DNA from 2 places in the Actinomadura sp. GTD37 genome. Region 2 is predicted to be linked to the other one. Evidence: predicted binding sites of a transcription regulator. Region 2 holds the regulator's gene; the other holds the start of a gene.
What was found. Region 2 encodes HspR, which represses chaperone genes until heat shock. Its sites were predicted from a motif close to ANTTGAGTCNNNNNGACTCAANT; they were not measured.
Positions count from the first base shown of each region.

Region 1: lon (endopeptidase La) is a predicted target of HspR. The motif match lies at 7,116-7,138, and genes of this name have one in related genera.

Region 1 covers NZ_JBGNUS010000004.1:350,855-361,562, forward strand. Annotated here, with positions in the region: gene ACA511_RS23280 (hypothetical protein) at 44-331, opposite strand; gene ACA511_RS23285 (GNAT family N-acetyltransferase) at 553-1,101, shown strand; gene ACA511_RS23290 (TniB family NTP-binding protein) at 1,430-2,092, shown strand; partial or broken gene ACA511_RS23295 (TniQ family protein) at 2,746-3,096, opposite strand; gene ACA511_RS23300 (TniB family NTP-binding protein) at 3,096-4,139, opposite strand; gene ACA511_RS23305 (Mu transposase C-terminal domain-containing protein) at 4,136-5,719, opposite strand; gene ACA511_RS23310 (hypothetical protein) at 5,683-6,147, opposite strand; gene ACA511_RS23315 (TnsA-like heteromeric transposase endonuclease subunit) at 6,192-6,947, opposite strand; gene lon (endopeptidase La) at 7,173-9,569, shown strand; gene ACA511_RS23325 (VanZ family protein) at 9,683-10,168, shown strand; gene ACA511_RS23330 (nitroreductase family deazaflavin-dependent oxidoreductase) at 10,165-10,708, opposite strand, start outside.
Region 2 covers NZ_JBGNUS010000001.1:168,918-179,625, forward strand. Annotated here, with positions in the region: gene ACA511_RS00785 (sensor histidine kinase) at 1-1,015, shown strand, start outside; gene ACA511_RS00790 (response regulator) at 1,012-1,743, shown strand; gene dnaK (molecular chaperone DnaK) at 2,057-3,916, shown strand; gene grpE (nucleotide exchange factor GrpE) at 3,910-4,548, shown strand; gene dnaJ (molecular chaperone DnaJ) at 4,638-5,816, shown strand; gene ACA511_RS00810 (heat shock protein transcriptional repressor HspR) at 5,821-6,267, shown strand; gene clpB (ATP-dependent chaperone ClpB) at 6,294-8,891, shown strand; gene ACA511_RS00820 (DUF305 domain-containing protein) at 9,041-9,322, shown strand; gene ACA511_RS00825 (hypothetical protein) at 9,378-9,749, opposite strand; gene ACA511_RS00830 (roadblock/LC7 domain-containing protein) at 9,773-10,189, opposite strand; gene ACA511_RS00835 (hypothetical protein) at 10,230-10,708, opposite strand, start outside.

The DNA.
Region 1 (10,708 bases), on a different contig from region 2:
TCGCTCGTGGAGGGCGGGACCGGGAGCGGGAGACGGCGCGGCATCACACGGCCTTGGCCGAGCGGCGTGCGGCGCCGCTGGAAGTTTGTGCGGCGTAGTCGAGCGGGACGAGCGCCAGGTGCTCGCGGGTGATGTGCTCAGTGCCGTCCTCGATCGCCAGCAGGGCCGCGCCGCGGACGAGCTGGGACAGGCTGCGGATCATTCCGCCGGTGCGCCGGTAGAGGTCTTCGGCCATGGCGGTAAGGGCTCCGGCTTTGTGGTGGCGCAGCCGCAGCGTGCTCTCCAGGCTCGCCACCAGCGCGCCAGGCGTCCTGTTGCTCCGTGGTGCCATAGGCGAACGCGGCGGCGGGGACGACGGTGAAACGCCCGGCGATCTGACGGCCGCGCGGCCCGGCGAACAGGCCCTGGGCTTCGACCTCGACCCCGGCATAGACGAACGTGGCCGGCCCGGTGATTGAGACCTACTACCCACGGCCCGGGCCCTATGCCCGCCAACGCATGCGCCTCGCCGCCGAAGCCACCGACTGATCCGCGCGTCGGGATACTTTGACCATGGACCTGAAGACACCGCGGCTGCTGCTACGCGAGTTTCGCATTCGCGACCACGCAGCCGTTCACGCCTTTGCCAGCGACACCGAGGTGACCCGCTACACCGACTGGGGACCCAACAGCCCGCACGACACCACCGCGTTCCTCGCCGATGTGACTCAAGACAGCTCCAGCACTCCCCGATGCCGTTTCGCGCTCGCCGTGGTCAGTTGCCGGCACGACGCCCTTATCGGATCGATCGAACTTCAAGTCACCAGCGCCTCCGACCAGCATGGAGCGATCGGCTACGTCCTGCACCGCGACTGGTGGGGAAAGGGATACGCCAGCGAGGCCGCCACCGCCCTGCTTCGCTTCGGCATCGACGAACTCGGCCTGCAAAAAATCACAGCCACCTGCGACCCCGACAACGCCGCATCGGCCCGAGTACTCACCAAGATCGGCATGCGACGCGAACGACACCTACGCGATCACCTTCATATCCGGGGGCAGTGGCGAGACCGCGTGGTCTATGCGGCGCTGCCTCCATCAAGATCCACCGAAAACGCAAAGTAGGTCCGAACAAGATCGACGGCCGCTGTTCGGACTTACTTTGCAACCCGCTGCTCAGCGTCCGAGCCCCCTGCAACTTTCACCCGGAACGGACACGCGCTGTCCGGCTCCTCACCCGGGCCGGCCAGGGTCCGGCACGCACTCCTGCTGAACGCCGCAGCAACCGGATCGTCGCGCGCACCAAGGTCGCGGCCGCCACCCACCGACCGCCTTCCCGGCAACCCGCCGAACAGGCCGACGAACCCGAGCCCGCCGACGACGCCAGGGAGTCGGCGGCGACCGTGGTCCCGTTCGGGATCTTCGATGCCCACGCCGAAGCCGAGAAGTGGATATGACCAGCGTCCCCGAGATCGACGATGATGTTCCGCCCGACAGCCCACTGACCACCAAGGAAGGCTGGGCCGCGTTCGTCCGGGACACCCCCGAACCGCCCGAGATGCTCAGCCCCCGGCAGCTCACCGCGTTCCCCCCCCGCCAGCAGGCCGTCTATGAGCAGTTGCGGCGGGACTATCACGCCGATCTGCCGCTGGTGAACACCCCGATCATCCAGAAAGTGATCTCCACTGGGCGGCTGCTGATCCAGCTCAACCGGCGGCAGATCTCCGCCCGCCGCGGCGTCGTCATCAGCGGCGCGTCCGGGACCGGCAAGACCACCGCGCTCACCCAGTTCGGCAGCGCGCACGAACTCGCCGTCCGCAAACGCCATCCCGACGACAAGACCCGGATCCCGGTCCTCTACGTCACCGTCCCGCCCGCCGCCACCTCCCGGATGCTGGCGGTCGAGTTCGCCCGCTTCCTCGGCCTGGAGTTCACCAGTCGCTACAACCTCACCGACGTCACCAACGCGGTCTGCTCGGTCGCCGCGCACACCCACGTCGGCCTGGTGCTGGTCGATGAGATCCACAACATCAGCTTGGCCACGCGTACCGGCGCTGAGGTGTCGGACCAGCTGAAGTACTTCGCTGAACGGTTGCCGCCGGGGTGCTGGTCATAGATCAGGGTGTTGGCGGCGTAGCGTTTCTTGGCGAAGTAGCGGGCTGCCTGGTGGTGTTTGCGCATCGCTCGGGTCGAGGGTGCGAGTGGGGTGCCGTCGATGGTCTTGATGCGGCGTTCGGGGAAGGTCGCCGGGGTGATGTGGGGTGTGGTGGCGTGGTGGTCGGCCCAGCGGTGGACGGGGTGTTCTGGGTCTTCGGGGTAATAGTCGTGCAGGCCGAGCCGTCGGCCGAACTCGCGGGTGAAGTCCCAGCGGTGGTTGGTGTCGGGGTCTTCGAAGGGGAAGGCGGCTTTGATTCGCCAGGCGGGGTTGACCATGAGGGCGGTGACGGCGACGGCTTCGGGGAAGATCGTGGCGTAGCAGCGCGAGCGGCTGAAGGCATGCTGGGGGTCGGTCTTGGGGATGAGCTTGTCGAGGCGTTGGTCCCAGAGCCACCATCGGCTGTCGCCGTAGGTTTCTTCGGGCCCGTTTTTCCAAAGCACCGCGCAGATCTTGAAGGCGTGCAGGAGTGCGTCGAAGATCGGGACCGGGCCGAAGGTGCGCACCAGTCGGCCGAGCCGGCGTTGTGCGGCCAGGAGGTCGGGAAGGTCGTCCAGGTGACGGAAGCGGGGGCCTTCGCCGACGTCGGGTGGGCCGAGCCAGTAGCCGTGCCGGTGGCAGATGTAGGTGTGCAGCGGAAACAGCCGCATGACGGTGCCGCCGGGGTGGCGGGCGGTGCAGCGCGGGCAGCCGGGTTGCGGAGTGTCGCGTAGGTGCGGCCAGGTGGTGGCGGGGTCGAGTTCGGGCAGGGCCTTGGCCAGGCGGTCCAGCCGATAGCCGGTGGCTTCGGCGAGCCGCGCGCCGACCACGGTGCGCTGGTGGCTGCGCGGTTCGTCGGTGGGGGTGCTGACCCAGAGCCAGAGCTCGCCGTAGATCACATCGTGCAGGGCGGCCAGGCGCATCAGGTAGGACTTGATGGTCTCCCCGGTGGCGGGCGGGACTGCGAGCGGCAGACGGCGCGGCATCACACCGCCTTGACGGCGCGCCGCGCCGTGTTGGAGGAGTGTGCGGCGTAGTCCAGCGGGACCAGGTCCAGGTGCTCGCGGGTGATCTGTTCGGTGCCGTCCTCGATGGCCAGCAGGGCCGCGCCGCGGATGAGTTGGGAAAGACTGCCGATCATTCCGCCGGTGCGGCGGTAGAGGTCTTCGGCCATGGCGGTCAGAGCGCCGGAGGTGTGGTTCCGCAACCGCAGCGTGGACTCCAGGCTCGCGACCAGCGCGCGCCAGGCGTCGCGTTGGTCGGCGGTGCCGTAGGCGAACGCGGCGGCCGGGACGACGGTGAAACGCCCGGCGATCTGACGGCCGCGCGGCCCGGCGAACAGGCCCTGGGCTTCGACCTCGACCCCGGCATAGACGAACGTGGCCGGGAGCCGCTCGGCGAAATACTTCAGTTGGTCGGAGACTTCGGCGCCGGTGCGGGTGGCCAGGGAGATGTTGTGGATCTCATCGACCAGGACCAGGTCGACATGGGTGTGCGCGGCGACCGAGCAGACCGCGTTGGTGACGTCGGTGAGGTTGTAGCGACTGGTGAACTCCAGGCCGAGGAAGCGGGCGAACTCGACCGCCAGCATCCGGGAGGTGGCGGCGGGCGGGACGGTGACGTAGAGGACCGGGATCCGGGTCTTGTCGTCGGGATGGCGTTTGCGGACGGCGAGCTCGTGCGCGCGGCCGAACTGGGTGAGCGCGGTGGTCTTGCCCGTCCCGGACGCGCCGCTGATGACGACGCCGCGGCGAGCGGAAATCTGCCGCCGGTTCAGCTGAATCAACAGCCGCCCCGTGGAGATGACCTTCTGGATGATCGGGGTGTTCACCAGCGGCAGATCAGCGTGATAGTCGCGCCGCAACTGCTCGTATGCCGCCTGCTGCCGGGGAGGGAATGCTTCGAGTTGCCGCGGGCTCAACATCTCGGGCGGCTCGGGGGTGTGCCGGACGAACGAGGCCCAGCCTTCCTTGGTGGTCAGCGGACTGTCGGGCGGAACATCACCGTCGATCTCCGGGACGCTGGTCATATCCACTTCTCGGCTTCGGCGTGGGCGTCGAAGATCCCGAACGGGACCACGGTCGCCGGCGACTCCCCGGCGTCGTCTGCGGGTTCGGGATCGTCAGGCTGTTCGGTGAGTTGCCGGGACGGCGGTTGGTGGGTGGCGGCCGCGACCTTGGTGCGCGCGACGATCCGGTTGCTGCGGCGTTCGGCCCGAGTGCGTGCCGGGCCTTGGCCGGCGCGGGTCAGCAGCTCGTCCAGGACTCTGGCGACCTCGGTCTCGTTCCTGTCGTCCAGTCCCCGGGCCGCGCTCTCCTGGCGAGCCAGGTTCCAGGTGAAATCGGCGAACGGCCCGGTCACCATCGCCTGGTGTGTCCAGGGGACGGTGATCCAGCCGTCCGGGGTGCGCACGAACACCTGCGACAGCTCGTAGGGGTCGTAGTGAACCTCCCAGAGGCCCTTCATCCGCGTGTTCCCCGAGTGCTGGCGCCGGTGCGGCCAGAGTTCCCGGCAGTCGTAGGTGCGGTAGTCGATCCGGATGCCGTAGGCGTTGATCGCCCGGCGCTTCACCGGCAGCAGTTCCAGGTAGTCCTCGCTGCCCAGCACGAGCGGGAGGTAGCCGCAGGCGGCCACCAACGCCGAGTACTTCTCGTTCGGCGACATCATCCGGCGCGGGAAGAACGGGTCCCGGAGCGCGTCGTGTGGGCGGTGTTGCCATCCGGCGATCAGCCACTCGTCCAGCAGGGCCTGCAGCTCCGGGACCGTCCAGGCCGCCCGGTCCTCGACCCGGTGGCCGCGCCGGTCGGTATTGGATCCGGTGTGGGCCGCCAGATACTGGGTGAACTGGCTGTTGATCGACGGGAACGTCGCCTCGACCACGGCCTTGTCGGTCGGGGTGTTCGGCCGGGCTCGCTGCACCGAGATCCCGAGCCGGTTGCAGGCCCGCATGAAGGTGTCGGAGACGAACACCTTGCCGCCGTCGATGACCACCCCGTCCGGGACGATCACCGGTTTGGCGGCCGCCGCCTCCATCCGCGCGTCGATGTCCATCAACGACGCGTGCGGCAGCAGCGACCTCGACATCGCCAACGACTGAGACCAGCCCGGCCGCATCGACTCAGGCACCAGCATCTTGGCCAGCAGCAAAGAAGCATCGACCGCCTTGGTGCCCTCCGGCCGCAACACCGCCGCGCAGATCGTCCGCGTCGCGACGTCGACCGCGATCGTCAAATCCGCCCGGACCGGCACCCCGGAATCCAGCAGCACCATCACATCCAGCGGCGTGGAATCGACCTGCACCTGCTCGCCCGGCCGGTCCGCCAGCGTCGGCGTGAATGGGCCCTCCGGCCGATTGTCCAACTGCCTCCGCGTGGCCGCCGACCCGAACGTGTGACGGCCCGTCGAAAGCGTGTCGATCAACCGATAGAACGTCGTCTTTCCCGGCAGCGGCACCACCCCCGGCCCGTGCTCGGCCTCAAGCGCCTTGCTCACCTTCCAGATCAACCGCGACCGCGTCCCCGTCGATGCGTTCGTCTCAGCATCCAGCGCCGCCTGGACCGCCTTCACAACCCTCACGTCGACTCGCCCGGTCGCCTGCCACTCGCGCACCGCCCGCTGATCCACCAACCCCCACAACCCCTGCGCGGCATAGCGAGCCCGGCGGGTGCGGATGGTGCGGATGGTGCGGTCCCGAGTTCGGAGGCCTTGGCCTGGTCGCGTTCGCCCAGCGGATGCAGCTCCGGATCGTATTCCGGCCGCTTCGTCGCCCCCGGTTCGGCGTCAGGCGGAAGTCCCGTCATGACTTCCACGATGTGGCGCTCCCACTCTTTGGCCGCCGCCAGCACCTCCGAAGGAAGGCCGTCGAGCAGGCCCAGCGGCTCCAGCTCCGGGAAGGGCTCACCATCGACCACCGCGAACTCCGGCGAGGCCAGCAAGAACGGCAGCAGCACCACCGAGTTCCGCCCGCCCGCCGACCTCAGCCGCACCGACGTTCCCTCCAGCGCCACCACCTGGTGCTCGCTGTCGTCGTACTGCACCCAGTCACCCAGCCTCAGCACCGGCCGAGGCTTCCGCCCCCCGGTCACATCGCCTCCGGAAGCGACACGACCGCCGACATGTGCAGTGGGACGGTCAGGTCCACCACCAGCTCGTGCGACCACAGCAGGTGAAAGAACCTCGGCAGCACCGAGATCGGATCTCCGACCGCCTGCACCCCGTCCAGCAACGGAGCCCCTTCAGCGAAGACGGCTCGTAGCTGTCCAGCCAAGTCTGCGTCGTGGTGGCGTGGATGCCGAGAGCCCGAGATCCACCGCACGTTCCGGACCAGCACCTCGTCCGGCGAACCCACCAGCCGGTAGTCCCACCCGACCATCTCGCATGCTCGTCTGGTCGCCTCGAACGCCACGAGATCGCGAGGCTTACGGAGCTTCACGGGGCGGCAATCCATCACCACCGCGGAGTCGTCCCGGCGCCGCGCGAAGTAGTCCGGCGCATGCGACCGCGCCTTGCCCTCCGCCGTCACCCAGAACAACCAGAACGGCTGCGAGGCGATCCTCGCGACCGCAGGGTCAAAGTCCAGAAGCATCAGGTGATCGCGCTCCAGCCAGGACTCGAACCCCACCAGTTGCCCGTCGGTGACCGACCACCAGTAGCCCGGCAGATGTCGCTGCCCCTTGTACGGACGCAACTGCCGGACCGGTCGGCCGGCCTCCAACGGCACCGCCCACGAGGCCGCGAGGTCCTGGCGAACCTCCACACCGTCCGGCCTGATGTACGCGAGCTCAAAGTCACCAACCGGCTGAGCCGCCGTGTCCGGCAGCGTTCTCAACGCCTCCACGGCCGTCATCCTTCAGGAACCGAGCCAGCCGGGCGGAAGAGTTAATCCGAACGTGACGCTGTCTCCGGAAACCTAAGTCCGGAACCGGAAGGGTTCGCCCGGACGGGACAGCGCGCCTCTGATCGCTGAGAGCGAACGTTGCTGCGGAAACAAAATCGTGCTCCGTTTTCTTGAGTGTGTATGACTCAACTTGAGGTTGGGTCGGCGACGGACTTGGAGCTGAGCATGAGCGAAACCCTGACGCTGCCGGTGCTGCCCCTGGAGGACGGGGTCGTTCTGCCCGGCATGGTGGTTCCCCTGGACCTGTCCGAGAACGGCGAGGTCCGGGCGGCCATCGAGGCCGCGCGGGCGGTGGCCCAGTCCAAGGGGCCGGGCATTAGATCGGCGGGCAAGCCGCGGGTGCTGCTGGTGACCAGGCTGAACGGGCGGTACGCCGGTGTCGGCACGCTCGGCGTGATCGAGCAGGAGGGCCGGCTGCCCGGCGGCGAGCCGGGCGCGGTCGTCCGCGGCGTGTCGCGGGTGCGGATCGGGACCGGCACGACCGGGCCCGGCGCGGCGCTGTGGGTCGAGGGGACCGTGATCGAGGCGCCGCCGGCGTCCGGGCGGGCCCAGGAGCTGGCCAAGGAGTACAAGGGCCTGGTCAGCGCGATCCTGCAGAAGCGCGGCGCCTGGCAGGTCGTGGACGTGGTGCAGCAGATCGACGACCCGTCCACGCTGGCCGACAACGCCGGGTACGCGCCGTACCTGACGGACGAGCAGAAGATCGAGGTCCTGGAGACCGTCGACGTGGTCGAGCGGCTGGAGCTGCTGATCGGGTGGACGCGGGACCACCTCGCCGAACTGGACGTGGCCGAGACCATCCGCAAGGACGTCCAGGAGGGCATGGAGAAGACGCAGCGGGAGTTCCTGCTCCGGCAGCAGCAGGAGGCCATCCGCAAGGAGCTGGCCGAGCTGAACGGCGACCCCGCCGACGAGGAGGACGACTACCGGGCCCGGATCGAGGCCGCGAACCTCCCCGAGAAGGTGCGCGAGGCGGCGCTGAAGGAGGTCGACAAGCTGGAGCGGTCGTCCGACGCCTCGCCGGAGGGCGGCTGGATCCGCACGTGGCTCGACACCGTCCTCGACATCCCGTGGAACGACCGCACCGAGGACGCCTACGACATCGCGGGCGCCCGCGAGATCCTGGACGCCGACCACGCCGGGCTGGACGACGTGAAGGAGCGCATCGTCGAGTACCTGGCCGTGCGCAAGCGGCGCGAGGACCGCGGCCTCGGCGTCGTGGGCGGGCGCAGGAGCGGCGCCGTCCTGGCCCTGACCGGTCCTCCCGGCGTGGGCAAGACCTCGCTGGGCGAGTCGGTCGCGCGGGCGATGGGCCGCAAGTTCGTCCGTGTCGCCCTGGGCGGCGTCCGGGACGAGGCCGAGATCCGCGGCCACCGCCGCACCTACGTGGGCGCGCTCCCCGGACGCATCGTCCGGGCCATCCGCGAGGCCGGCTCCATGAACCCGGTCGTCCTGCTGGACGAGGTCGACAAGGTCGGCGCCGACTACCGGGGCGACCCGACGGCGGCGCTGCTGGAGGTCCTCGACCCCGAGCAGAACCACACCTTCCGGGACCACTACCTGGAGGTGGAGCTCGACCTCAGCGACGTGCTCTTCCTCGCCACGGCGAACGTGGTCGAGGCCATCCCCGGGCCGCTGCTCGACCGGATGGAGCTGGTGGAGCTGGACGGCTACACCGAGCACGAGAAGGTCACCATCGCCCGCGATCACCTGCTGCCGCGCCAGCTCGACAAGGCGGGGCTGGAGGCGTCCGAGGTGGGCTTCGGCGACGACGCGCTGCGGCTGCTGGCGGCCGAGTACACCCGCGAGGCGGGCGTCCGGTCCCTGGACCGCTCGATCGCGCGGGTGCTGCGGAAGGTCGCCGCGAACGTGGCGCTGGAGAAGGCGGCGCTGCCGGTCTCGATCGGCGCGGCCGAGCTCAAGGACTACCTGGGCCGGCCCAGGTTCACCCCGGAGGTCGAGCTGAGCCGGGGCGAGCGCCGGACCGGCGTGCCGGGCGTGGCGACGGGCCTCGCGGTCACCGGCGCGGGCGGCGACGTCCTCTACATCGAGGCGTCGCTGGCCGACAAGGAGACCGGCGACACTGGCGTGACGCTCACCGGGCAGCTCGGCGACGTCATGAAGGAGTCGGCCCGGATCGCGCTGTCCTACCTGCGCTCGCGCGGCGCGGAGCTGGAGCTGCCGGTCGGCGACCTGAAGGACCGCGGCGTGCACGTCCACGTGCCCGCCGGCGCGATCCCGAAGGACGGCCCGAGCGCCGGCATCACGATGACGGCGGCCCTCGCGTCGCTGCTGTCCGGGCGGCCGGTCCGCGCGGACGTGGCGATGACCGGCGAGGTGTCGCTGACCGGGCGGGTGCTGCCGATCGGGGGCCTGAAGCAGAAGCTGCTGGCCGCGTCCCGGCTCGGCATCACGACCGCGATCGTGCCGAAGCGCAACGAGCCCGACCTTGAGGACGTCCCGGCCGAGGTGCTGGAGAACATGACGGTCTTCACCGTCAGCGACGTCCGGGAGGTGCTGGACCTGGCCCTGGAGCCGGCCACCACCGCGGTGGCGGCCTGACCCGGTCGAACGCCCGCGCCGGCTCCGGCGCGGGCGTTCGCATGCCCCCATTGCGGACAACCCGGAATATGCCGGTGCACATAGTCCGGCGGGGGCGGGGGACGACGAGCCGGGTGTTGGTCGAGATGTGGCAGCCCGCGGCGCCGGGCGAACGGATTCCCTGGTACGTCGTCGCCCTGCGCGCCGTCGTCGTGCTGATCGCACTGGGCCTTCTCGGCGTCTTCTTCTATTTCGCGTTCCGGCTCACGCTGACGCCCGTCCACGACAACGGCCAGGCGGGCGGCAACACCGACCCCGGCCGCTCACTGCGCTTCTACCTGGACCGCCCCACCAAGGACGCCTTCCTCCAGATAGGCGGCAACCTCGCGCTGCTGGCGCCGCTGGGCGTGCTGCTGCCCCTCGTCTGGACGACCCTGCGCGGCCCCATCCGCCTGGCCCTCATGACCGGCGTCCTCTCCCTGGTGATCGAGACGATCCAGGGCCTCCTGGTGATGGGACGAGCCTTCGACGTGGACGACGTCATCCTCAACGTGTGCGGCGTAGTCCTCGCCTACCTGTTCCTGGGCCGCCGCCTGTCCAAGACCCTCCGCGGTGGCTAGCGGGGAGTCAGGTGGAAGACCCTTAGCTCGCGTTCAGCGCGTTCTACGTAGCTGTCGTAGACGGGCCAGACGGCGGTCAGGCGGGGCCAGACCTCCTTGCGCTCCGCGTCGTCCAAGAGGTGGGCGGTCACGGGGGTGGTCTGGCCCCGGAAGCTGACCTCGGCGCCGGGGTTCTTGATGAGGTTGCCCGTCCAGGCGGGGTGCTTCTCGCGGCCGAAGTTGGAGCCGACGACGTACCAGCCGCCGGACGGGTCGGGCAGGCAGGCGAGCGGCGTCCGGCGGGAGAGGCCGCTCACCGCGCCGGTCGTGGTGAGGACGAGGCTGGGGACGAGGAGCTGGCCGAGCAGGAGCCGGCCGCCGGTGGCCTTGTGCAGCGCCCGGTCGATCGGCGGGACGACCTTGGGGCCCACCTTGGCGAACCATGCGGCGCCCGAGACCCGGTGGAAGACCGGCCCGAACGTGCGCTGGACGAGAGTGGGCATCGGTTTCTCCTCGGTGGCGAGCCGTCCGGCCCGGCGCGGGTTCAGGTGGCCGCTCCGC
Region 2 (10,708 bases):
GCTGCTGTTCAACGACGGCACCGAGGCCGTGCCCCTGCCGATCGCGGTGACCGTCCTCACCGGCGCGGTGCTGCTGGCCCGCCGCCGGTTCGGGGTGACGGTGACCGCGGTGACGGCCGCGTCGGCGGCCGTGCTGGCCGCGGCCGGGTACTCGCCCGGAGGCGCGCCGGCCGTCGTCGCGCTGTGGTCGCTCGCCGAGACACGCGACCGGCGCGTCTCGCTCGCGGTGCTGGCGCCGATGGTCGTGTTCCTGGAGGCCGACGGCATCTGCAGCCCGCCGGTGTCGATCGGGGCGTGGATGCTTGGGGCCTACCTCCAGACGCGCCGCCGCTACGTCCGGGCGGTGGAGGAACGGGCCGCCACCCTCGAACGCGAACGGGAGCAGCTCGACCTGATCGCGGCGCAGCGTGAACGCGGCTCGATCGCCCGTGAACTGCACGACATCGTCGCCCACTCGGTGACGGTGATGCTGATCGGGGTCCGCGGCGCCCGCGACGTCCTGGAGACCGAGCCTCAGGTGGCCGCGCGGACGCTGGAGCGGGTGGAGGCCAGCGCCGAGCAGAGCCTGGCCGAGCTGCGCCGGATCCTCGTCCTGCTGCGCGGGCGGCACACGGCGGAGACGCGCCCGCAGCCGACGCTGGCGGACCTGGACGACCTGGTCGCCGGGTACCGCGCGGCGGGGCTGCCGGTCCGGCTGGAGACCGCCGGGGAACCGCTGGACCTGCCGAGCGGGGTGGAGCTGTCCGCCTACCGGATCGTCGAGGAGGCGTTGACCAACGCGCTGAAGCACGCCGGGGCGACACTGGTCACGGTACGGCTGGGCTACGGCGAGGCGGACCTGGAGGTGCGGGTGCACGACGACGGGACGGGAACCGGCGAGCCGGGTCCCGGCGGGCACGGCCTGGTCGGGATGCGGGAGCGGGTCGCGGTGCTCGGCGGTGAGCTGGAGGCGGGCCGGTCCCCCGGCGGCGGATTCCGGGTCGCGGCACGGCTGCCGATCGGGGAGCGGACGTGACGATCCGGGTGCTGATCGTCGACGACCAGGAACTGATCCGGATCGGTTTCCGGCTGTTCCTGCAAACCCGGGAGGACCTGGAGGTCGTCGGCGAGGCCGCGGACGGGCACGAGGCCATCGCGCGGGCGGCGGAGCTGCGGCCCGACGTCATCCTGATGGACGTCCGGATGCCCCGGATGGACGGCGTCGAGGCCACCGCCCACATCACCGGTACCAACGAGCTCCGCTCGACTCACCGTCCTCCAGCCCCAACGGACGAGCTCGGCTCGACGCCCCGTCGGCCTCGCGTGTTGATCCTGACCACCTACGACCTCGATGAGTACGTGTTCGGTGCGCTGCGCGCGGGGGCGTCGGGGTTCCTGCTGAAGGACGCGCCCCGCGAGCGGCTCCTGGAGGCGATCCGCGTCGTCCACCAGGGTGAGGCGCTGCTGTCGCCGTCGATCACCCGCCGCCTGATCGAGGACTACGCCGGCCGCGCCGACCCGGTCCGGCCTGCGCCGGACCTGCTGACCGCGCTGACCCCGCGCGAGCGCGAGATGCTCCTGCTCGTGGCCCAGGGCCTGTCGAACCAGGAGATCGCGGCGCGGCTCGTCGTCACCGAGGCCACCGTGAAGAGCCACATCGGCAGCGTGTTCGCCAAGCTCCACCTCCGCGACCGCGTCCAGGCCGTCGTGCTGGCCTACGAGCACGGCATCGTCGTCCCGGGCCACCGCCCCGACTCGCTCTGACCTAGGCCGAGCCGGCTCTCCTCCTGGCGGGTGACGGACGCGGCGGCGCCCTCCTCCGTTCAGGCGATCTCCGGCCCGACCGGGCCCCTTCCGGGAACCGGAATAGGTGGCTCAATCGTCCTGTTGTAGAGGTCGTCAGCAAAGTTGAGCGAGGTCGACTCAAGTCATTTGACAAGAGGCGGCCGGTGCGGGCAACCTTGCGGACAGAGAAGACGAACCGGCCGCGCCCTGGGGGCGACCGGGGCTGCGATAACACCGGAACCGCGACATACACCGGCAACGGGGTTAACCGGAAAAGACGGAGGACGAGAACATGGCACGTGCGGTCGGCATCGACCTCGGGACGACCAACTCGGTCGTCGCGATTCTGGAGGGCGGCGAGCCCACCGTCATCGCGAACGCGGAGGGGTCGCGGACCACGCCGTCCGTCGTCGCCTTCGCCAAGAACGGCGAGGTTCTCGTCGGCGAGGTCGCCAAGCGCCAGGCGGTCACCAACGTGGACCGCACCATCCGGTCGGTCAAGCGCGAGATGGGCACCGACTGGAAAGTCAAGATCGACGACAAGGAGTTCAACCCTCAGCAGATGAGCGCGTTCGTGCTCCAGAAGCTGAAGAGGGACGCCGAGTCCTACCTGGGCGAGACCGTGACCGACGCGGTCATCACGGTTCCCGCCTACTTCTCCGACCACCAGCGGCAGGCCACCAAGGAGGCCGGCCAGATCGCGGGCCTGAACGTCCTGCGCATCATCAACGAGCCGACCTCGGCGGCGCTGGCCTACCACCTGGAGAAGGAGAACGAGGCCACCATCCTGGTCTTCGACCTCGGCGGCGGCACGTTCGACGTCTCCCTGCTGGAAGTCGGCGAAGGCGTGGTGGAGGTCAAGGCCACCAGCGGCGACAACCACCTGGGCGGCGACGACTGGGACCAGAAGGTCGTCGACTGGCTGGTCGAGAAGTTCAAGAACGCCAACGGCGTCGACCTGGCCAAGGACAAGATGGCGCTGCAGCGCCTCCGCGAGGCCGCGGAGAAGGCGAAGATCGAGCTGTCCGGCTCGTCCGAGACGCAGATCAACCTGCCGTACATCACCGCGTCCAGCGAGGGCCCGCTGCACCTGGACGAGAAGCTCACCCGGGGCGAGTTCCAGCGGATGACGTCCGACCTGCTCGACCGGACCAAGGCGCCGTTCCACTCGGTCCTGAAGGACGCCGGCATCGGCGTCGACAAGATCGACCAGGTCGTGCTGGTCGGCGGATCGACCCGGATGCCCGCCGTGTCGGACCTGGTGAAGGAGCTGACCGGCGGCAAGGAGCCGAACAAGGGCGTCAACCCGGACGAGGTCGTCGCGATCGGCGCCAGCCTCCAGGCCGGCGTGCTCAAGGGCGAGGTCAAGGACGTCCTGCTGCTGGACGTGACCCCGCTGAGCCTCGGCATCGAGACCAAGGGCGGCATCTTCACCAAGATCATCGAGCGGAACACGACGATCCCGACCAAGCGGTCGGAGACGTTCACCACCGCCGACGACAACCAGCCGTCCGTGGAGATCCAGGTCTACCAGGGCGAGCGCGAGATCGCCGCGTACAACAAGAAGCTCGGCACCTTCCAGCTCACCGGTCTGCCGCCGGCGCCGCGCGGCGTCCCGCAGATCGAGGTCACCTTCGACATCGACGCGAACGGCATCGTGAACGTCAGCGCGAAGGACCAGGGCACCGGCCGCGAGCAGTCGATGGTCATCACCGGCGGCAGCGCGCTGCCGAAGGACGACATCGAGAAGATGATGCGCGACGCCGAGGACTACGCCGAGGAGGACCGCAAGCGCAAGGAGGAGGCCGACGTCCGCAACCAGGCCGACACCCTCGCCTACTCGACCGAGAAGTTCCTGCGGGAGAACGACGAGAAGGTCCCCGCGGAGCTGAAGACCGAGGTGGGCGACGCGGTCGCCGAGGTGAAGAAGGCCCTGGAGGGCACGGACGTCGACGCCATCAAGGGCAGCGCCGAGAAGCTGGCGCAGATCAGCCAGAAGATGGGCGCGGCCATGTACGCGCAGAACCCCGAGGGCGCCCAGGCGGGCGCCGAGGACCACGGCCCGACCGCCGACGCGCAGGGCCCGCAGGACGACGAGGTCGTCGACGCGGAGATCGTGGACGAGGACAAGCCGAAGGGTGATGCATCGTGACGTCCTCTCCCAACGAGGGTGAGGAGAAGGAGGGCCCGGTGATCCGCGACAAGCGGCGCATCGATCCCGAAACGGGGGAAGTCCGGGTGCCCGCGGCGGAGTCGCCGGCCCCGGAGGCCCCGGCCGACGGGGGCGCCACGGTCTCCGACGAGGAGTTCTCCTCGCTCAAGACCCAGCTGACGGAACGTCTCGCCGACCTCCAGCGGCTCAAGGCGGAGTACGACAACTACCGCAAGCGCGTCGAGCGCGACCGGGTCGCCGTCCGCGAGCAGGCCCTCGGGCAGGTGCTGTCCGAGCTGCTCCCGGTGCTGGACGACATCGGCCGCGCCCGTGACCACGACGAGCTCAGCGGCGGGTTCAAGTCCGTCGCGGAGAGCCTGGAGGCGGTCACCGGCAAGCTCGGCCTGGAGCGGTACGGCGAGAAGGGCGAGCCCTTCGACCCGACCGTGCACGAGGCGCTCATGCACTCCCTCTCGCCGGACGTGACCGAGACGAGTGTCGTGGACGTCCTCCAGCCCGGCTACCGGATCGGCGAGCGGGTCCTGCGGCCCACGCGCGTCGCGGTGGCCGACCCCGACCCGGAGGCCGGCGCCGACGAGGCGGCCGGCGAGCCGGGCGACGACGGCGAATGAGCCCCGCGGGGCCCGTCCCTCCGGGGTCGGGCCCCGACCGGGGGCGTTGAAGACATGTGGCAAGTGGCGATAGCAGAAGGCGGGGCGCCGTGAGCACCAAGGACTACCTCGAGAAGGACTACTACAAGGTCCTCGGTGTCGCGAAGACGGCCTCGCAGGAGGAGATCAAGAAGTCCTACCGGAAGCTGGCGCGCAAGTACCACCCGGACGCCAACAAGGGGGACACGGACGCCGAGGACCGCTTCAAGGAGGTCTCCGAGGCCTACGACGTGCTGTCCGACGAGAAGCGCCGCAAGGAGTACGACTCCGTCCGGTCGATGCCGGGCGGGTTCCGCGGCCAGCAGGGCGGCGGGGGCTTCGGGTTCGACCTGGGCGACCTGTTCGGCCAGGGCGGCACCGGGACGCAGCAGGGCGGCGCCGGGGAGCGCATCGGCGACCTGTTCGGCGGCCTGTTCGGTCGCGGCGGCGGCGGTGCGGGCACCCGTCCGACGGGCGCGCGGCGCGCACGGCGCGGCGCGGACGTCGAGACCGAGGTGACGCTGTCGTTCGGGCGCGCGATGAACGGCGTGACCGTCCCGATCAAGCTGACCAGCGAGGCGGCCTGCGACAGCTGCCACGGGACGGGCGCGAAGGCCGGCACCGTGCCGCGGGTGTGCCCGAACTGCGAGGGCACCGGGCACGAGACCCGCAACCTCGGCAACTTCGGCTTCCAGGAGCCGTGCAAGGAGTGCCGCGGCCGGGGCCTCGTCGTCGACGACCCGTGCCCGATCTGCCACGGCAGCGGCCGCGCGACCGGCACCCGCACGATCCAGGCCCGCATCCCGGCGGGCGTCGCGGACGGGCAGAAGATCCGGCTGAAGGCCAAGGGCGCGCCCGGCGAGAACGGCGGCCCGGCCGGTGACCTGTACGTGCACATCAAGGTTCGGCCGCACCCGGTGTTCGGGCGCACCGGCGACAACCTCACGCTGACGATCCCGGTGACGTTCCCGGAGGCGGCGCTCGGCGGCGAGATCAGGGTGCCCACGTTCCAGGGGCAGCCCGTCACGCTGAAGCTGCCGGAGGGCACGCCCAACGGCCGCAAGTTCCGGGTGAAGGGCCGCGGCGCGCCCCGGCGGGACGGGACGAAGGGCGACCTGCTCGTCACCGTCGACGTGCGCGTCCCGCAGAAGCTCGACGAGCCGTCCCGCGAGGCGCTCGCCAAGCTCCGCGAGGCGGGTGGCGGCGAGGAGCTGCGCGCCGACATCCTCCAGCAGGCCAGGCAGGAGTGAAGGCATGGACCCCTTCGGCGATGACACTCCGGTCTATGTGATCTCGGTGGCGGCGCAGCTGTCCGGACTGCATCCGCAGACGCTGCGGACGTACGACCGGCTGGGGCTGGTGTGCCCCGGCCGGACCGCCGGACGGGGCCGCCGCTACTCGATGCGCGACATCGTGATGCTGCGCGAGATCCAGCGGCTCTCCCAGGAGGAGGGCATCAACCTCTCCGGCATCAAGCACATCCTGGAGCTGCAGCGCGACAACGTGCGGCTCCGCGAGGAGCTCGCGAAGGCGCACGGGGCGCTGGAGGAGCTCGCCAACGAACTGGAGTCGACCCGGTCCGTCGCGGCGCGGCTGGCGCAGCAGGCCCGGCACGGCGAACCGGCCGGCACGCCCGGCGCCGACCTCGTGCCGATCAGGCACACGAGCGTCGTCGTCTGGCGCGAGCGGGGCACGGAATAGGGCACGGCACTTCACGGGGACGGGACATGGACTACAAGCTGACGCAGAAGAGCCAGGAGGCGCTGTCGGTCGCGGTCCGCAGGGCGGCGGCCGAGGGGCACCCCGAAGTCGAGCCGGAGCACCTGCTGGTGGCGCTGATCGCGCTGCCGGACGGGACGGCGGTGCCGCTGCTGGAGGCGGTCGGCGCCGACTGGCAGGCGATCCGGCGGCGGGCCGAGGAGCAGCTCGCCGCGAAGCCGAGGGCGCAGGGGTCGACGGTGTCGTCCCCGCGGCTGGCCGCCCAGCTCCAGCGGTCGATCAACACGGCGGCGAACCGGGCGCAGCGGCTGGAGGACGAGTACGTCTCGACCGAGCACCTGCTGGTCGGCCTCGCCGCGGACGGCGGCCCGGCGGCGGGCCTGCTGAAGGAGTTCGGGGCGACGCCGCAGGCGCTGCTGGACGCGTTCGAGAAGGTGCGCGGCCACGCCCGCGTCACCAGCGAGAACCCCGAGGGCACCTACCAGTCGCTGGAGAAGTACGGCGTCGACCTGACGGCGGCGGCCCGCGACGGCCGGCTCGACCCGGTCATCGGCCGCGACGCGGAGATCCGCCGGGTCGTCCAGGTGCTGTCGCGCCGCACGAAGAACAACCCGGTGCTGATCGGCGAGCCCGGCGTCGGGAAGACCGCCGTGGTGGAGGGCCTGGCGCAGCGCATCATCGCGGGCGACGTGCCCGAGTCGCTGCGCGGCAAGAAGCTCGTCTCGCTGGATCTCGGCGCGATGGTCGCGGGCGCGAAGTACCGCGGCGAGTTCGAGGAGCGGCTGAAGTCCGTCCTGAACGAGATCAAGGAGAGCGAAGGGCAGATCGTCACGTTCATCGACGAGCTGCACACCGTGGTCGGGGCGGGCGCGGCCGAGGGCGCGATGGACGCCGGCAACATGCTGAAGCCGATGCTGGCGCGCGGCGAGCTGCGCATGATCGGCGCGACGACGCTGGACGAGTACCGCGAGCGCATCGAGAAGGACGCGGCCCTGGAGCGCCGGTTCCAGCAGATCTTCGTCGGCGAGCCCACGGTGGAGGACTCGATCGCGATCCTGCGCGGGCTGAAGGGCCGCTACGAGGCGCACCACAAGGTGCAGATCAACGACTCGGCGCTGGTCGCGGCGGCGACCCTGTCGGACCGCTACATCACCTCCCGGTACCTGCCGGACAAGGCGATCGACCTGGTGGACGAGGCCGCGTCGCGGCTGCGCATGGAGATCGACTCCCGTCCGGTGGAGATCGACGAGCTGCAGCGCTCGGTGGACCGGCTGAAGATGGAGGAGCTGAACCTCGCCAAGGAGACCGACGAGGCGTCCCGGCAGCGGCTCGACCGGCTGCGCGCGGACCTCGCCGACAAGCAGGAGCACCTCACCGGCCTCGTCGCCCGCTGGAACAAGGAGAAGGCGAGCCTGAACCGGGTCGGCGAGGTCAAGGAGACGATCGACCAGCTGCGCGGCGAGGCGGAGCGCGCCCAGCGCGACGGCGACCTGGAGACGTCGGCGCGGCTCACCTACGGCGAGATCCCGGCGCTGGAGAAGCAGCTGGAGGAGGCGTCGGAGGCGGCCGACAACCGCGACGCGATGGTGAAGGAGGAGGTCGGCCCGGACGACGTCGCCGACGTGGTCGCGTCCTGGACGGGCATCCCCGCGGGCCGGCTGCTCGAAGGCGAGACGGCGAAGCTGCTCCGCATGGAGGACGAGCTGGGCAGGCGCCTGATCGGGCAGGAGACGGCCGTCCGCACCGTGTCGGACGCGGTGCGCCGCGCCCGCGCGGGCATCTCCGACCCGGACCGTCCGACCGGCTCGTTCCTGTTCCTCGGCCCGACCGGCGTCGGCAAGACGGAGCTGGCGAAGGCGCTCGCGGAGTTCCTGTTCGACGACGAGCGGGCGATGACCCGCATCGACATGAGCGAGTACTCCGAGAAGCACAGCGTCGCCCGGCTGGTCGGCGCGCCGCCCGGATACGTCGGCTACGAGGAGGGCGGGCAGCTCACCGAGGCCGTCCGGCGCCGCCCGTACTCGGCGATCCTGCTGGACGAGGTGGAGAAGGCGCACCCCGAGGTCTTCGACATCCTGCTCCAGGTCCTGGACGACGGCCGCCTCACGGACGGCCAGGGCCGCACGGTCGACTTCCGCAACACGATCCTGATCCTCACGTCCAACATCGGGTCGCAGTTCCTCGTCGACCCGACGCTGGAGAACGGGGCTAAGCGGGAGGCGGTGTGGAACGCCGTCCGGAACTCGTTCAAGCCGGAGTTCCTGAACCGCCTCGACGACGTGATCCTGTTCGACGCGCTCTCCACGAGGGAGCTGACCCGCATCGTCGACCTCCAGGTCGACACGCTCGCCGACCGGCTCGCCGACCGGCAGCTGACGCTGGACGTCACGCCCGCGGCCCGCGAGTGGCTGGCGCTGACCGGCTACGACCCGCTGTACGGGGCGCGCCCGCTGCGGCGGCTCGTGCAGACGGCGATCGGCGACCAGCTCGCCCGCGAGCTGCTGTCCGGGGAGGTCCGCGACGGCGACGAGGTCGTGGTCGACCTGGACGAGGCCGCCGACCGGCTGACGGTCGGGCCGAAGAGCGGACTCGACCTCACCAAGTGACCGGGGCGGGACGGGCCGGCGCACCGCGCGCCGGCCCGTCGCGTCGTCCCGGCGTGCCGGCCCGGCACGGCCGCCGCGGGACGCCTTCACGGTCCCTTCGAGGATTATTAAAGTTTCTTTAGGGATACTCCCAGTAGCGTCCCACGGCATTGCGGCTCGCCGAATCCGGCGCGGCGGCGAACGCGCACCTGCACCACGGCGCGGCGCCGGCCACCGGCGCCAAGGAGATCGGCGCCCTGCGGAAGTCGAAGGGCGCCGGCTTCGAGCCCGCCTTCCTCAACCTGTTCATCGGCCACCAGGGCAGCGCGGTGGAGATGGCGCGGACGGAGCAGAGCAAGGGCGCCAGCCCCGACGCGAAGGCGTTCGCCCGGCGCGTCGTGGAGTCCCGGACCGCCGAGATCAAGCAGATGTTGCTCCTGCTCAACGGCTGACGGCCGCGGCCCGTCCACCGCGTGCGCCGCGGTGGACGGGCCGTCCGTCACGGCCTCACACCTCCAGGTTCTCCTCGATGTCGCGGAGGCGGTGGCGGGCCAGGGCCAGGTTGGCGCGGGACCGGTCGAGCGCCATGTAGAGGAAGAGGCCCTTGCCCTTGCGGCCGGTGACCGGGCGGATGACGTGGTACTGGCTGGAGATGCTGATGAGGATGTCCTCGATCTCCTCCTTGAGGCCGAGCTGCTCCATGGTGCGGAGCTTGGCCCGCACCACCTCGGTGTTCCCGGCGGCGGCGACCTGGAGGTCGAGGGCCTTGGAGCTGCCGAGCTGCCCGAGGGCCATGCCGCTGTTGAAGTCGACGACGGCGGCGCCGACGGCCCCGTCGATCGACATCATGTCCTTCAGCGAGAGGTCGAGGTTGGACATGCGTGCTCCCCTTCGGTTTGTCGTTACGTACGGCGCGGGCCGGTGAGGTGCGCCGCGATGGCGCGGGCGGCCGGGCGCGACTCCAGGTGGAGCCGGCCCACGTTGACGGTCGGTTCCGCGAGGACGGTGAGGGACGCGGTCGGCCCCGCCGCGTAGATGACCACGTAGCCGTCGACCCCGCGGATCACCACCTCGTGGAAGGCGCCGCCGTGCGCGGTCTGCGCGATCCGGTGCGCGAGGGACAGCCCCGTCGCCGTCACCGCCGCCATCCCGGACGGTTCGACGGACGCGGGCAGGTCCTGCGCGACGAGCAGCCCGTCCACCGACGCGACCAGGCTGCCCGTGAGCTGCGGGACGCGCGCCCGCAGCGCCCGCAGCTCCGCCGCCACCTCGGTCCCGGGGACGCGTGCCGCCGTCCCCGCCACCGCTCGTTTCGCCACCTCGTCAGCCTTTCGATCAAGCGAGCCTTGGTCGCCGCGGTCAGCCGAGCCCCACCAGGGCGGTCCGCAGCCGGTCGAGCAGGTCGTGGTCGGGCGGCGCCCACTCGGCCGGGATCTCCGTCCTGGACGGCGGGGCGCCGGGCCCGAGCGGATCGGTCCGCACCAGCGACGCCGCGGCGAGCCCGCGGACCGCGAGCAGGCAGCCGAACGCCGTCCGCCCGAGGTCGCGGGCCAGCCGCGCCGGAGTGCGCCGGCCGTCGGCGTTGAGCAGGATCTCCGCCTGGACGCCGGTCAGGATGACGCGCTGCCGCCGGACCCGCCGGACGGGCTCGACGGGCGCGACGTCCACACCGCCGTCCGGCCAGGCCGCGTCGAGGCGGGCGCGGCGCCGGCGCTGCTCGTGCACGAGCGTCGCCGCGGTGATCCGCCGGGGGCCGCCGCTCGGCGGGCCCTCGGTGAACACCGGCTCGGCCGCCGAGCCGAGGAGGAAGTAGGCGGCGTCGAACATCGCGAGCAGCG